3 regions of the Simiduia curdlanivorans genome follow, and region 3 is predicted to be linked to each of the others. Evidence: predicted binding sites of a transcription regulator. Region 3 holds the regulator's gene; each other region holds the start of a gene.
What was found. Region 3 encodes FNR, which switches genes on or off when oxygen is low (the NO sensors DNR and NnrR bind a similar motif). Its sites were predicted from a motif close to TTGATNNNNATCAA; they were not measured.

Region 1 (4,696 bases), 1.2 Mb from region 3:
CCGGCCTTTGACGTTTAAGCGCGCAAAATCGTTCAAGTGCACGCGGTTTTCTGGCGCTAGGCGCAAGTAAATCGGCAGCGGGTTAGCCGCTCGCTCTGTGTGCTGAAAGCCCTGTAAAAATCCGGCTGCGTAACCAGCGTTGGCCATGGCCAAGGTTTGATTGATGTCATCGGTAGATACACCCGACAGCGCGGCCTTTTGTTTGTCGACGATAAAGCGCTGGCGACTTTTTTGCGCTTCTACCGTTGAATCAATTTCGCTGACATGAGCTTCGCGCATTAGCCGAGCCATTAAGATTTTAGCCGCCGCTTGTTGGCTCTGATAAGAGGTGAAGCGATCACCGTAAATCTCCGCGACTAAGGTGCTTAACACCGGTGGGCCTGGCGGGACTTCAACTACTTTGATGTTCACGCCGTCTTGGTTTAGTGGCGCAAGTAGTTCGCGCAAGCGAAGCACAACGCCGTGCGATTGATGCTCTCGCTCTGTTTTGTCAATGAGTGTTAGGCGCAAGTCTGCCGTATGGGGCGCTTCGCGTTGGTAGTATTGGCGCACCATGCCATTGAAGTCGATGGGCGACGGAATGCCGACAAAGGCTGCTACGGCTCGCACTTCCGGCACTTGGCTTACCTGTGCGGAGATGCGACGCGTCATCGCCGCGGTTTGTTCCAGCGAGCTACTTTCCGGCATGTCGACAATAATTTGCACTTCGTTTTTGTTATCGAAGGGCAACAGCTTTAGTGGTACCGCGCGCATCATTGGTAAAAGGGCCGCGCCTAGGAATAGCCCGAGCATTAACCAGAGTACGAGCTTTGCTTTGCGCGGATTTTCTAACAAAGGTGTAATCAGGCGCGGGTATAGGCTACCTTGGTTTACGTTAACGGGTTCCTGGCTTGGGTCATCGGCACGTAAAAGCTTCGATGCCAACCAAGGTGTCACTAAGAAGGCCACTAAGGTGCTGGCGACCACAGAAACCGGCACATTAAATGCCATGGGTGCCATGTAAGGCCCCATCATCCCGGTGATAAATGCCAGCGGTACGAAGGCAAGTACAATACTGACAGTGGACATCACCAGCGGTACTTTAATTTCACCGATGGCGGCAACGATACGATCGCTTTTATCGCCTTTGCCGTCTTTTAAAAAGCGCGAAATATTATCGACCCCCGTGATAGGGTCGTCGACCAGTAAGCCAAGCGATAAAATCAGCGCAAACAGGGTAACGCGGTTAATGGTGTAGCCAAAGGCCATGTCTAAACCGAGTGTGGCACCATAGCAAATAGGCACCGCTAAACCGACCACCAAGGCCTGGCGCCAACCGAGGAAGACACCGATAAAAATCACCACCGTGAATATGGCGAAGCCGAGGCTGCTGGTGAGGTTGTTGACTTTTTCGTCGGCGGTCTGGCCGTAGTCGCGCAGCACCTCGAGATGTATTTCCGGTGGCAAAAGTTTGGCGCTGACGTCGGCCATTAATTCGTGTACGGCAGCGGCAACAGAAACGGCGTTGGAGCCGCGCTGCTTGGCAATGGATAAGCTCACCATGGGGTAGCCGTCGTTTGCCGCTTTAAAGGCGGGGTGGCCGGGTGCGAAATCTATCCAGGTGTAGTAACTGGGCTCGGCCGGGCCGTCGTTAATGTGCGCAACTTCTTGTAAGTACACCGGCACGCCGTCAATCACATTGACGACCAGTTGTTTAAGTTCCTCGAGGCTGCGAATAAAGTCGCCGCTTTCCATTTCGATGGCTTGATTGTTAAACGCCCAATAGCCGCCCGATTGCAACAGGTTAGACACTTGCAGTGCGGCAACGATATCGGCGGTGGTGGTTTTGCGCGCGCTCAAGCTTTCCGGGTCTATGTACACCGTCACAGTGCGCGGCCTGCCACCCACCACATTCACTTCACTGGTTTGGGGAATCGCTTGTAGGGAGGTAGATAATTCTTCGGCGAACCGGCGCAATTCGAAATCTGTGTAGCGCTCGGGCTTATCGCTCCACAGCGCCAGCACCATGATGGGCACATCGTCGACCTCAACCGGCCGCACCAGCCACTGTTCGACCACGCCCGGTATTTTATTTTGGTTCGAGAATAACTTGTTGTAGGTGTTGAGAATGGCGTCTTCGCGGTCTTCACCCACATAAAAGCGCAGCGTAACGGCGGCTCGACCAGTCATGGAGCGCGAGTAGACGTGTTCAACACCGGGTATTTGGGCGAGTAATTTTTCCAGCGGCGTGGTGACCTGCTTTTCTACTTGCTGTGCCGCTAAGCCAGGGGCTTGCACCAGCACATCGACCATGGGCACCACTATCTGTGGCTCTTCTTCGCGCGCAGTGAATTGCAGGGCGAGCACACCCGCAAGCAGCGAAATGATGAAGATGAACAGCGGCAGGCCACCTTTTAGGGTCGCGTGAACAGTGTTATCGATCCAGTTATTCATAGGCGGTGTCTAGCGTGAGTGAGCGATGTTTAAGTTTAAATCAGATGTTGCTAATTAAGCAATGTCTAATATATTATGATTTTAGCTTGAATAGGAGGCTATGTTATGACCATTAATGAAGCTTTACGGCTTATTGCCGGCGTTGTTGTGCTTGTGAGTGTAGCGCTTGCTGTCGGGGTTAACCCTTGGTGGTTGGCGTTGACCGCCTTTGTAGGTGCTAATCTGCTGCAATCGGCCTTTACCCGCTGGTGCCCCATGATGACGTTATTGAAGAAGTTAGGGCTGCCGGCTTAGTTGTGAGCAGCATGGGTGCTGCATTTACTTTAGAAAGTCGTTGAACATAAGGAGAAAGGTCAATGTCACTATTAACGGTTCCAGCGCTCGTTGCTGAGGCGCGTACTAAGGTGCGCTGTATTACCGCGGCACAGGCTAAAATTGAAATCGCTGCTAACCAGGGCTTGCTCTTGGATGTGCGAGAGCCGGCGGAAGCCGCACTGAAAAGTGTTGCTGGCGCAATCAATGTGCCGCGCGGGGTCTTGGAAATGAAGATGGGCGAGCTGTGTTCGTGTGCGGAGCAACCCATCTACATACATTGCGCCACTGGCGGCCGCGCCGCCCTCGCGGCTGAGCAGCTGGTACGCATGGGCTACCAGCAAGTTAGCGCGATAACCTGCGCTGTTGATCAGGTGTGTTTTAGTCTCGGTAGCTAGCATTAGCGTGACGCATGGGTGGTACTGCCATTCCTTTAGGGGTAGTGGTTGGGCTATGGCTGCTAAGATCGCGTAGACTTCAAGATCGATTTTATTCGTTGATTGGAGGCAAGTGTGTCCCGTTGCTTGGCGGTTACCGATTTCTTTGTACGCGACCACGATCGTTTAGATTGCTTGTTGGAAGCCGCTTACTACGCCGATGATGTCGATCACAGTCGGGCGCTGTTTGCGGCTTTTCGATTTGGGCTAGAGCGTCATATGGCGTGGGAAGAGCAGTTGTTATTTCCGCTGTTTGAGCAGAAGACTGGCTGGGTCGACGTAGGGCCTACGGTGGGCATGGTGGCAGAGCACCAGCAAATTAGGCTACTGCTCGCGCTTATGGCGCAGTATGATTTTCCTGTCCACGCGCCGGAAGCAAAAAAACTACAATCTATTCTTGCTTGTCATAACAACCGCGAAGAGCGGATTGTGTATCCAGGTATCGATGACGATTGCACTGAGGTAGAAATTAAAACCTTGCTCGCAGAGCTGTACGATAATCTTGCGCAGGCGGACGATTTATATTTGGTTATGTAGTTCAATCGCCGATATGAGCGGGCTTGGAGCTGCGCGCCGCCCCGTCAGAAAAGGCCTTTCGCTGCGGCGCGCGTTATAAATTCCGATTATTGTGCTGCTAATTTAGTGTAAGCGTCGGCAATGGCGAGGTCGTGAATGGCTTTGGTTATGCCACGGCGTAAATTCGAACGCCAGCGGTCGATATAGGCCTGTTCAATCTCACACTTTTCACGTTTCGCGACCACGCAGTTGATGCGCTTTTCCGACAGTGATGCTACGTCGATCTGAGTCGCGCTGTAGCTGATAGCAACCCGCAGTTCGTAGTCTTTATAAACAAGCTTTGCGATTAAGCCGCTGGCATCTTCTGACTCTACGAGCCAATCATATTGTTGCATGCCTTTTTTTATTGCTGCGGCCGGATCGGTCACATAAGCTTGAATCTTGATGGGATCTTGGTACAAAGTGTGGGCCAAGGCTTTTTGGCATAAGCTAAACAGTGCTACGACGGCAACAAGGATTGCGCAATAGTTTTTCATGGTTTCTTCCTTGGTAATTTACAGAGCTCGGCTCAGATCTTTGCGAAAGTTGGCGCCATACTTAAAATAGTTTCGATGAATTTTGTAGCAAAAATAACCGACCAATTTTTCGCATGCGTAGGCATTAATACCACCACCGTATTTGATTTGTACGGCTTGGTCATTGTATTCAACGCGGTGAAATATCGCGTGGCCCTTATAGTCCCAACGGCAGGTTATAAAACCCTCGCCTTCCTCTTCGAGTAGACATGCTGGGCCTTTGATACTTTGCATAGTGCGCAGAATTACCAGCCTTGCGTTCGCTGCACTTTGACTCGAGTTAGGGATGATATCGTAAAGTTTGCGCATTGTTTTTTCTTTTGCGCTGCCGCGACCTTGGTCTTGATAGACAAATTCACTCGGTTCAGCCTGAGCTTGAATGTTGATGGCAAGGCATAGTGCGATACCAAGAAGGGCTTTCCA
Region 2 (4,696 bases), 760 kb from region 3:
TTTAGCTTCTTCCGCTGCACCGGCAATGACGTTGTCCGATAAGCCTGCAAGTTCGTCTTTTGATTCCACCACGATAGCCGAGGCGTTCACCTCTTTTAATACGTTTTGGCTGAACTGAGTTTGCAGGCTTGCCAATTCCGCGTTAAAGGCTTTGAGTTTTTCTTTATCCTCGGCGCTGAGGTTGGCACCGGCGCGCACGAAGTCACGGTAGTAAATTTCAACTAAACGCAGGGATTCTGGATCGAGGTTTAAGTCAGCGCGCTGTTGGTAAATGGCTTTTACCCGCTGAAACAATTTCTCGTTCAACAGAATGGCATCTTGGTGCGCCGATAATTTTGGCGCCATGTCGCTGCGGATGGCTTCCAAAGTATCGTTGGTGTTGGCCGAGGTCATGGCGAAAAATACATTGGCGACGCGGGTTAAAATGTCGCCAGTTTTTTCCATCGCCACGAAAGTGTTTTCAAAGCTAGGCGCTTCTGGGTTGTTGGCGATGGCATCCATTTCGGCTAACTGATCGGCCATGCCGCGTTCGAATGCCGGTGCGTAATCGCTATCTTTGATTTTATCGAAGGGAGGCAATTTGAAATATAAATTACTCTCTGCGAAAAACGGGTTGCTGGTTTGAGTTTCGGCCGCAGACGCGGTGGTCTCAGGCTTCGTCATTGTCTGTTCTGCCTGTTTGGCGTCGTCGTTGCTGCAAGCGGTGCTGAGCAGGGCCAGGGTAATAGCCATGACGAGAGGTGATCGGGAAAGCATGGTTGGAGTCCTCTTTCTATTTATGTCTTATTGGTTTTAGGTAAAGCTTGTGTCTGCCTATGGGTGCTATGCCTACCAATGGCTGAGTCTCTATCTAAATAGCCGAGCCAGTAGAGCCTATTAACAGACGACTGGTAGCGCACAAACCGCATTCGTTTCACCGGCCGCAGGCCTCTACTGGTCGAATAGATCACAAACTGGGCAAATGTTTGGCAAAAAAGCGCGCTTGATTGCCGCCCATGACCTTGGCGATGGTGCTTTCGCTCATGCCGAGGTCGACCAGCGCCTGGGTCAACTCTAGCAGTTGACTGCTGTCGAAGCCGGTGGTGACCGAGCCATCGTAGTCTGAACCCAGTGCCACCGCGTCTTCGCCGACAAGGTTAACGGCGGCTTGAATGGCGTTAGCAACGCCCTTGGGCGAGTCGTCACACACGGCGCCGCGCCAAAAGCCGATGCCAATCAGGCCGCCCTTTGCGGCGATACTTTGCATCAGGGTGTCGGGAATATTGCGCTCATTCGGGCAGTGGCTATAGATTCCTGTGTGGCTCACGATTAGCGCCTGGGTGTTCAGTGCGAGCACATCGCGCACTACCTGTTCAGACGAGTGGGCCACGTCGATCATGATGCCGAGGCGGGTCATTTCTTGCACCGCGGCGCGGCCAAATTCGGTTAAGCCCGCATGACTGACGCCGTGCAGGGAGCCGCCTAATTGGTTGTCGAAAAAATGCTGCAAACTCATCATCCGAAAGCCGGCTTGATACAGCCGCTCAATATTGGCGAGCTCGCCGTCCAGTGCGTGCGAGCCCTCGGTGCCCAAAATCGCACCCATGGGTTTAGTTTTTGTGGCCGCAGCGCGATCGGCCTGCAGTGCCGCTAAATCGGCCTGATTCTTTATGATGCGCACTGTGTCGGGCGCTCGCTCGGCGAATTTGTGTAATCGGTCGCTCTGGTGCAGTGCGCGGGCGGTCAGGCTGCCCCAGGTGTTCATGGGCCAGCCCTGTATTAGCGCCAGCAGGGTAATGTTGTCGCGGCTGTGGGCGCTATTTTCATGGTAATTCAGGCCTGCCGGTGACTTGGTCACGGTGGTAAACATTTGCAGTGCCACATTGCCCTCCTGCATACGTGGGAAGTCCACCTGACCGTAATCGCTTCTGATCAAAAGGTCTCTGTGCCAAAGCAAGGAGTCGGCGTGTAAATCGGCGATAAAAAGCGATGCGTGCAAGGCTTTGGTGGCGTCGGATATCCCTTGTGCGGGGGCGTGCTTAACTTGATTCATGCGCCTTTCCGCCAATTCTGGGCCAAAAAGACGCAGTAGGACTGCTGCCGCAAGGACGAGCAGGATAAGCGTGGCTAGGGAAATTTTGAGTATTTTTAGCACTGTGTCGGTCCTCGGTTGGGCGGCGTCGATGCGATTATTGCTTTTATCGGCGCCGCTCGGCGCTGGCGCTGAACGCACCATAGCCTTGAACGGGCGCTTGGCTCAAGTGTTCTCGCTTGAGCTTCATTCGGCTCAGCACAGTTTGTTAAACCAGTGCTTGATTCACATCATATAAGCTTCTAAACTTTCAGAAATTATTGAAACTTTAGAAGTTAATGCCTATGAATGACCCACAAATGCGCGACGTGGTGCTGCACTTTGGCGAAATGGCCAGTCGCTGGGGCTTTAACCGCTCGGTCGGCCAAGTGCTGGCCGCCATCGTCTTTACCGAACAGCCCTTAAGTGCCGATGAGATTAGCGATCAGCTGGGCATCTCGCGCGGCAACGTCAGTATGGCGGCGAAAGAGCTGCAAAGTTGGCGGCTGATTCGCGTACACAGAGAACCTGGTGATCGCAAAGATTACTACTGTCCCAATGGCAGCTTGTGGGACATGGCTCAGCAGGTGCTAAGCGAGCGGCGCAAGCGCGAAGTGGACCCAACCCTGAGTGTATTGCGTGCGCAGTTAATGCAGCGCGATGGCCAGCAAGTCGATTATGCCGGTACAAAAATGCAGGAAATTCACGATTTGCTCGAGCTGTTCACCCATTGGATGGACGATGTACAGCGCATGAACCCCGAACATTTAATGGCGCTGTTAAAACTCGGCGCCGGTGTTGGCAAGGTATTGGAGATGAAAGACAAGCTGCTCAATAAATCCCGTTGAACGCGTTAACGTTGCAGAGGTAGCCATGCAAGAAGTAGTAGATTCAACCCTCATGTTGTCGCGCATGCAGTTTGCGCTCAATATCAGTTTTCACATCTTGTTCCCGTCCATCACCATCGCGCTGGCCTGGTTACTGTTTTATTTCAAACTGCAATTTCAACGCACAAACCACCCGGTGTGGATGCGCGTCTACCGCTTCTGGGTAAAAATTTTCGCGCTCACCTTCGCCATAGGCGTTGTTACCGGCATTACCATGAGCTTCCAGTTTGGCACTAACTGGCCCTTGTTCATGGAGCGTGTGGGTAATATTGCCGGGCCTTTGTTGGGTTACGAAGTGCTTACAGCGTTTTTTCTAGAGGCGACTTTTTTAGGCATCATGTTATTCGGCATTAATCGCGTGCCGGTTTGGATGCACACGCTGGCGACCTTTCTTGTAGCCTTCGGCACCAGCATGTCGGCCTTTTGGATTATTGCACTGAATTCCTGGATGCAAACGCCCGCGGGCTTTGTGATGGAAAACGGCGTCGCCATGCCGGAGAGTTGGTTGGCGATTATTTTTAACCCGTCTATGCCTTACCGCTTAACCCATGTGCTACTGGCATCGTTTTTAACCGCCAGTTTTTTCGTCGCCGGAATTTCGGCCTATCGATTGCTTAAAGGCGATACCAAAAAAGCACCTAAGCTGGCGTTGAAAACGGCGTTGGTATTGGCCGCTATCGTGGCGCCTTTGCAAATGTTGGTGGGCGATTTACACGGGCTTAATACCCTTGAGCATCAGCCACAAAAAATAGCCGCCATGGAAGGGGTGTGGGAAACTGAAAAAGCGGTACCGCTGCTGTTGTTTGCCTGGCCCGATGAAGACAGCCGCTCCAATAAATTTGAGTTAGGCATCCCTTCACTGGCGAGCCTGATTCTCACCCACGACAGCCAAGGGGAAATTAAGGGCTTGAATGAATTTTCAGAACACCCACCAGTAAAGCCGCTATTTTTTGGTTTCCGCATTATGGTGGCAGTGGGCGTGTTGATGTTAGCTACTGCATGGCTAGGCGTGTATTACCTAGTGCGGAAAAAACAATTTCCCAAGTGGTTTTTACAAGGCTTGTTTGCCCTGACCTTTTCCGGCTGGGTGGCAACCTTGGCCGGTTGGTATGTGACAGAAATGGGCCGTCAGCCGTGGTTAGTGAGTGGATTACTTAAAACCGCCGATGCCGTAACCCTACAGCCGGCAGCTAACGTCGCCTTGTCGTTAAGCCTCTATATATTGGTGTACGCGCTATTAATGTGGGCCTATTTACACACCATTTTTTACATGGCAAAAAAATCGGTGCAAGTTGAAGAGTTCGAAACCCACAGCTTGCAGGAAATGGAACAAAACCCCGCACTCGTGGAGGTCGCGCAATGAATTTATCCGCTGATACCTTGGCCTATATTTTTTTAGGATTGCTGGGTTTAACTGTGCTTATTTATGCCGTACTGGATGGTTACGATCTTGGCGTTGGTATTTTACTGCCCATGGAAAACCTTGAGCAGCGCAACCAAATGATCGCCTCCATTGGCCCATTTTGGGATGCCAATGAAACCTGGTTGGTATTGGCGGTAGGCATACTGCTTATCGCCTTTCCCAAAGCGCATAGTTTGGTGCTATTTGAGTTGTACTTACCGGCGGTGATGTTACTGATTGGCTTGATTCTGCGCGGCGTTGCCTTCGATTTACGTGCCAAGGCCATTACCAATCACCAGCGCGCCTGGGACTGGGCATTTAAATTGGGTTCACTCACGGCGGCGCTAGCGCAGGGTT
Region 3 (4,696 bases):
CACGCCATCTATGGCGTCAAAGATACCATTAGTTGTTTTATCATCCTTGAATACACGGCCTTTGCCCGTTGCAGCGATGTAGTTGTCGCACTCAGTCAGCCAGTCTTTACGCTGCTCCAAAAAGTTTTTGGTGTTGCGCATACCGCGCTTACGCGTGGTGTCTAAGTGTGATTCGGTATAGCTTTGCAGGCTTTTCATCGTGCTGGTCATGAATTCGCCACTAATACCGTCGCAATACTTCCATGTTAAGTACTTTGGGAATTCTGTGCCTAGCTTCTTTTCAGCCGCTTCTTTTTTACACATTTCATCACAGGCATAAGCCCCTTGTGCGAGGCAGAGACCTAAAAGTCCGAAGGTTAAAATGAGTTTTTTCATGATTAGCCGCCATCTTTATTATTCTTTCGCGTTATTTCCGCGCTACGTATTGTGTATACGTCAAGTATAAGAGCTTGTCAATGGGTTGTTTTGTGACCAATGCGTCAAGCTTTGTGTGAGCTGGTACCGTTTAAACTTGCAACTAAGGGCTTAGTTGGCGTTTGAGTACCAGCTGCGCTGCAGTTGGTACTCCGGTATAGCTTGTGTTTCGGCTAAATCGCGTCGGACTTTTCGCCGCCCAATGCCTCAGCGAGCTTAGGTAGGAAAGCGCGAAGGCTCAGCAGCATGAGGTTGAATTCGCTGTCGATCAGGGCCTGTGAGTCAGCGCCGCTGGCTTGGGCTTCCTGCTTTAGGTCGTCGCCGAAGTTTAGGCGTTTTACGTGACCCTCTTGGGTAAGCACAAAATTCAGCTGCTCTTGCCATTGCAGAGCCAGCTGCACCACTTGCTTGCCCGCGGTGATGTGGCTTTGGATTTCCTCGCACAGTAAGTCGTGGCGGCGGCATTTGAAAATTGCACCATCGTCGCCCGATTCTCGCAGCTCGCACTCGGCACCCAGTGCCCAGCCCTCCGGCATCGCTTCGCCATTAACCCATTGGGTCATGAGTACGGCAGGGGATAGGTTGTATTGGGTTAAACTTAAGGGCAGGCTACCCACGGATTGACGCAGCAAGGATATTAGCTCCTCTGCGCGGGCAGGGCTGGCGGCGTCGACGATAATGACACCGGCTTTGGCATCGATCAGTGCGTGGGTGCGGCGACTTTTACGCAGCGCTTTCGGCATACATTCAAACAGAATTTCTTCTTTTAATTGATCTTTTTCTTTACGGTAGACGCGGCGTTCTTCCGCAGCCTCTATTTGCCCCGCCTTTTCCTCAACCATCTCCCTGATCACGGCCGCTGGAATCACTTTTTCTTCTTTCCTGAGGGTGACCAGTGCAGCCTGTTGCGCGACCAAGGTGAGTTCTTCGCTGAATTTACCTAAGGGTGGTACCCAGCCCAATTTGAACAATTCTTGTTGCGAGCAGGGGGTAAACGCCTGTTCCTCAAGTGTTTTAGAGAGTGTAGACAAATCGAGGCTGAATCCATCGTTAATACGATAGATTTGTAAATTTTTAAACCACATGGTGACTGTTCCGGTTACATCAAATTCAAAGTAGGGGATTTAGTGATGGCGACACCAAAAATGTAACAAATGGTACAAAGTGCGGCGAGCCAGCTGGTCAGTTGCGAAGGTCGCGTTTTGGCAAATTTAAAGGCAAGCAAACCAAGCCCGATGTAAATCAAGAGGGCTGTGATTTTTGCCAAAATCCAAGGGTGCTGAAGCGGGTTCCAGTGATAGGTTAGGAGTAGCGCGACCGCAGACCCGAGTAGCAGGGTATCGTTAACGTGGGGCAATATTTTGGTTAGCTTTGCTTGAAATAGGGGAGAGCCCTTCAGCAACCAAATGCCTCGGAGTATAAAGCCGATAAGTGACAATAACGCAAAGGTTGCGTGCAGGTGTTTTAACATAAGCATGGGTTAAACCTTAAGCGCTTTTTTTATGAGAGTTTCTATCTGGGGGTCGAAAGTGATGGTTAAGGCTGCTTGATGGCCTGATTCCGACATCTTTCGCCAGGTTTTTTGGATGATACTGATCAGCTTTTCTTCGTCATGTTTGCTGGCAAAATCTGCTAAGTAAAATTCGAGAAACACCAGGCAGGCGACATCTTCAAGTATCTGGGTGTTGGGGTTGGATTTTAGGTTCTCTTTTTTTAGCAGAGAGGAGACCTCATCAATCAAGCTCGCCTCGAGCTTGTGCTCTGACAAAATTTTTGCCGTGACTTGGGCATGGTGTTTGGCAAGGTCGGTGCGCCAGCGGTGGTAGCCCGGCCGATCCATGGGGTAAGCGCTGCGGGCTAGGTGCCAGCGTTCGATGTGTTGCGCCCGCGTCGCGATAATCAGCGCAAACGACGGGCTATGGCAAAAGGCCGCTAGGCGTTCATTCATGCGCACGCCATACAACTGCGCAGCACCTAAGGTTTTCGAATGGTGCTCAACTTGTTGAGGATCTTTGCTATTGCGCTGATCAATGTCGGCTAGGACACTAGCTAATACTTCAGGGTTCAATGTAAGTGCTCAGTGGCTGGAAGAGGCGCTGGCCTTCAAGAGATCGAGATCTTTCACGTCAATCTCTTTTTTATCGACCTCAATGACGCCGAGCTTTTGTAAACGGCTAAAAACGCGGCTTACTGTTTCAACAGTTAGGCCAAGGAAGCTACCGATATCGGCACGCGACATAGATAGACGAAAGCGAGTGCCGGACAGTTGACGACGTTGATGGCGCGAGGAAATGCTTAGCAATAGCGATGCGACCCGCTCTTCGGCGGTATTTTTGCTGAGCAGTGTCACCAGTTGTTGCTCGTGGGTAATCTCTCGGCTCATTAGCTGAAAAAAATGGTTCTGTAACGAGGGTAACTTAAGGCTGAGCTCGGTCATTTGCGTGAAAGGGATTTCGCACACGGCGCTGGTTTCCAATGCAATGGCGGAATTCGTGTGCTTGCTATGGCCTATACCATCCAAGCCCATGACTTCACCGGGCAAAAAGAAGCCGGTTATTTGTTCTTCGCCGGTATCGCTGAGTGTGAGTGATTTAATGCTGCCAGATCGCACCGCGTATACAGACGAAAATACGTCGCCGGCACGAAACAGATAATCGCCTTTTTGCAGCGGGCGCCCGCGCTTGACGATGCTGTCAATCTTTTCAATATCATCAATGTGCACGCTTATCGGTAAGCAAATGGAGCTTAACCGACAATCACCGCAGGTTACGGCATTGTTGTGTGGGCAAGTGGCATGTTGTGCTGAAGACATCGCGGTGAGCCAAGGTAAGAAATAGGTCGCCCCTGATTATAACGGCGACCTGTTCATTTCGATACCCACAAAGGGTAAGTTGTTAGCTCTTTCAATTTTTACAGTGCTAGGCCGCGTTAGCTGGGGAAGCTGAATTGGGCAGACTCCCTCAGGCCGCCGGCGGGCCAGCGCTGGGTAATGGTTTTACGGCGGGTGTAAAAGCGCACGGCATCCGGGCCATAGGCGCTCAGGTCGCCAAATAACGAACGTTTCCAGCCACCGAAGCTGTGGAATGCCATAGGTACCGGCAAGGGGATGTTAATGCCCACCATGCCAACTTGAATATGGTCACTGAAGTAGCGCGCCGCTTCGCCGTCGCGAGTAAAAATACAGGTGCCATTGCCGTACTCGTGGGCATTAATGATATCCATGGCTTCTTGCATCGACTTGGCTCTTACCACGCAGAGCACCGGGCCGAAAATTTCGTCCGTGTAAATGCTCATCTCGGTGCTGACTTTGTCGAATAAGCAGGGGCCCAAAAAGTAGCCATGCTCGTGGCCTGGTACCGTCAGGCCGCGGCCATCCACAACCAGTTCAGCGCCTGCGGCAACGCCAGCATCCACATAGCCTTGTACCTTGTTGCGGTGCGCGCCGGTGATCAACGGCCCCATATCGTTACTATTGTCGCTGCCGACACCGGTTTTAATATTCGCCATAGCGGCTTTAAGCCCATTCACTAGCTGGTCGGCGCAGGCGTCGCCGACGGCAACGGCGACAGAGATTGCCATGCAGCGCTCGCCACAGGAGCCGTAGGCAGCGCCTATGAGCGAGCTGATGACATTATCCATGTCGGCATCGGGCATGACGATGGCGTGGTTCTTTGCGCCGCCTAAGGCTTGAACACGCTTGCCGTGCCGCGTGCCTTCGCTGTAAACGTATTCGGCGATGGGAGTCGAGCCAACAAAGCTCACGGCTTGGATACGAGGGTCGGTGAGTAGGGTATCGACAGATTCTTTATCGCCGTTAACGAGGTTGAGCACGCCCTTGGGTAGACCGGCTTCTTGTGCTAACTCGACGATGCGTTTGACCGAACTGGGGTCGCGCTCGGACGGTTTAAGTACTACGGTATTGCCGCAAACAACGGCCATGGGCCACATCCAGAGCGGCACCATGGCGGGGAAGTTAAAGGGCGTAATGGCCGCCACAACACCTAAGGGTTGGAATTCGCTCCACGAATCAATGGCGGGGCCGGCGTTTTTGCTGTGTTCGCCTTTTAACAATTCTGGCGCCGCTGTGGCGTACTCGACATTCTCGATACCGCGCTGCAATTCACCCAGTGCATCGTTTAGTACCTTGCCGTGCTCGGCGGTTATCAGCGCGCAAATTTCATCGGCATGGGCCTCGAGTAGCTCTTTAAATTTGTACATCACGCGCGCGCGTTTTAGCGGCGGGGTATTGCGCCACGCGGGAAAGGCCTCCTGTGCGGCTTGA

Region 1: QWY82_RS07460 (hemerythrin domain-containing protein) is a predicted target of FNR. The motif match lies at 3,242-3,255, and genes of this name have one in related genera.
Region 2: QWY82_RS09565 (GbsR/MarR family transcriptional regulator) is a predicted target of FNR. The motif match lies at 2,292-2,305, and genes of this name have one in related genera.

Annotation. Positions count from the first base shown of each region.
Region 1 is NZ_JAUFQG010000004.1:1,654,412-1,659,107, forward strand. It holds gene QWY82_RS07445 (efflux RND transporter permease subunit) at 1-2,433, opposite strand, end outside; gene QWY82_RS07450 (YgaP family membrane protein) at 2,539-2,727, shown strand; gene QWY82_RS07455 (rhodanese-like domain-containing protein) at 2,790-3,143, shown strand; gene QWY82_RS07460 (hemerythrin domain-containing protein) at 3,258-3,719, shown strand; gene QWY82_RS07465 (hypothetical protein) at 3,806-4,234, opposite strand; gene QWY82_RS07470 (hypothetical protein) at 4,253-4,696, opposite strand, start outside.
Region 2 is NZ_JAUFQG010000004.1:2,131,444-2,136,139, forward strand. It holds gene QWY82_RS09555 (M3 family metallopeptidase) at 1-756, opposite strand, end outside; gene QWY82_RS09560 (dipeptidase) at 947-2,032, opposite strand; gene QWY82_RS09565 (GbsR/MarR family transcriptional regulator) at 2,356-2,898, shown strand; gene QWY82_RS09570 (cytochrome ubiquinol oxidase subunit I) at 2,924-4,300, shown strand; gene QWY82_RS09575 (cytochrome d ubiquinol oxidase subunit II) at 4,297-4,696, shown strand, end outside.
Region 3 is NZ_JAUFQG010000004.1:2,886,915-2,891,610, forward strand. It holds gene QWY82_RS12745 (hypothetical protein) at 1-375, opposite strand, end outside; gene rdgC (recombination-associated protein RdgC) at 588-1,499, opposite strand; gene QWY82_RS12755 (SirB2 family protein) at 1,514-1,891, opposite strand; gene QWY82_RS12760 (DUF4202 domain-containing protein) at 1,895-2,482, opposite strand; gene fnr (fumarate/nitrate reduction transcriptional regulator Fnr) at 2,492-3,226, opposite strand; gene QWY82_RS12770 (CoA-acylating methylmalonate-semialdehyde dehydrogenase) at 3,343-4,696, opposite strand, start outside.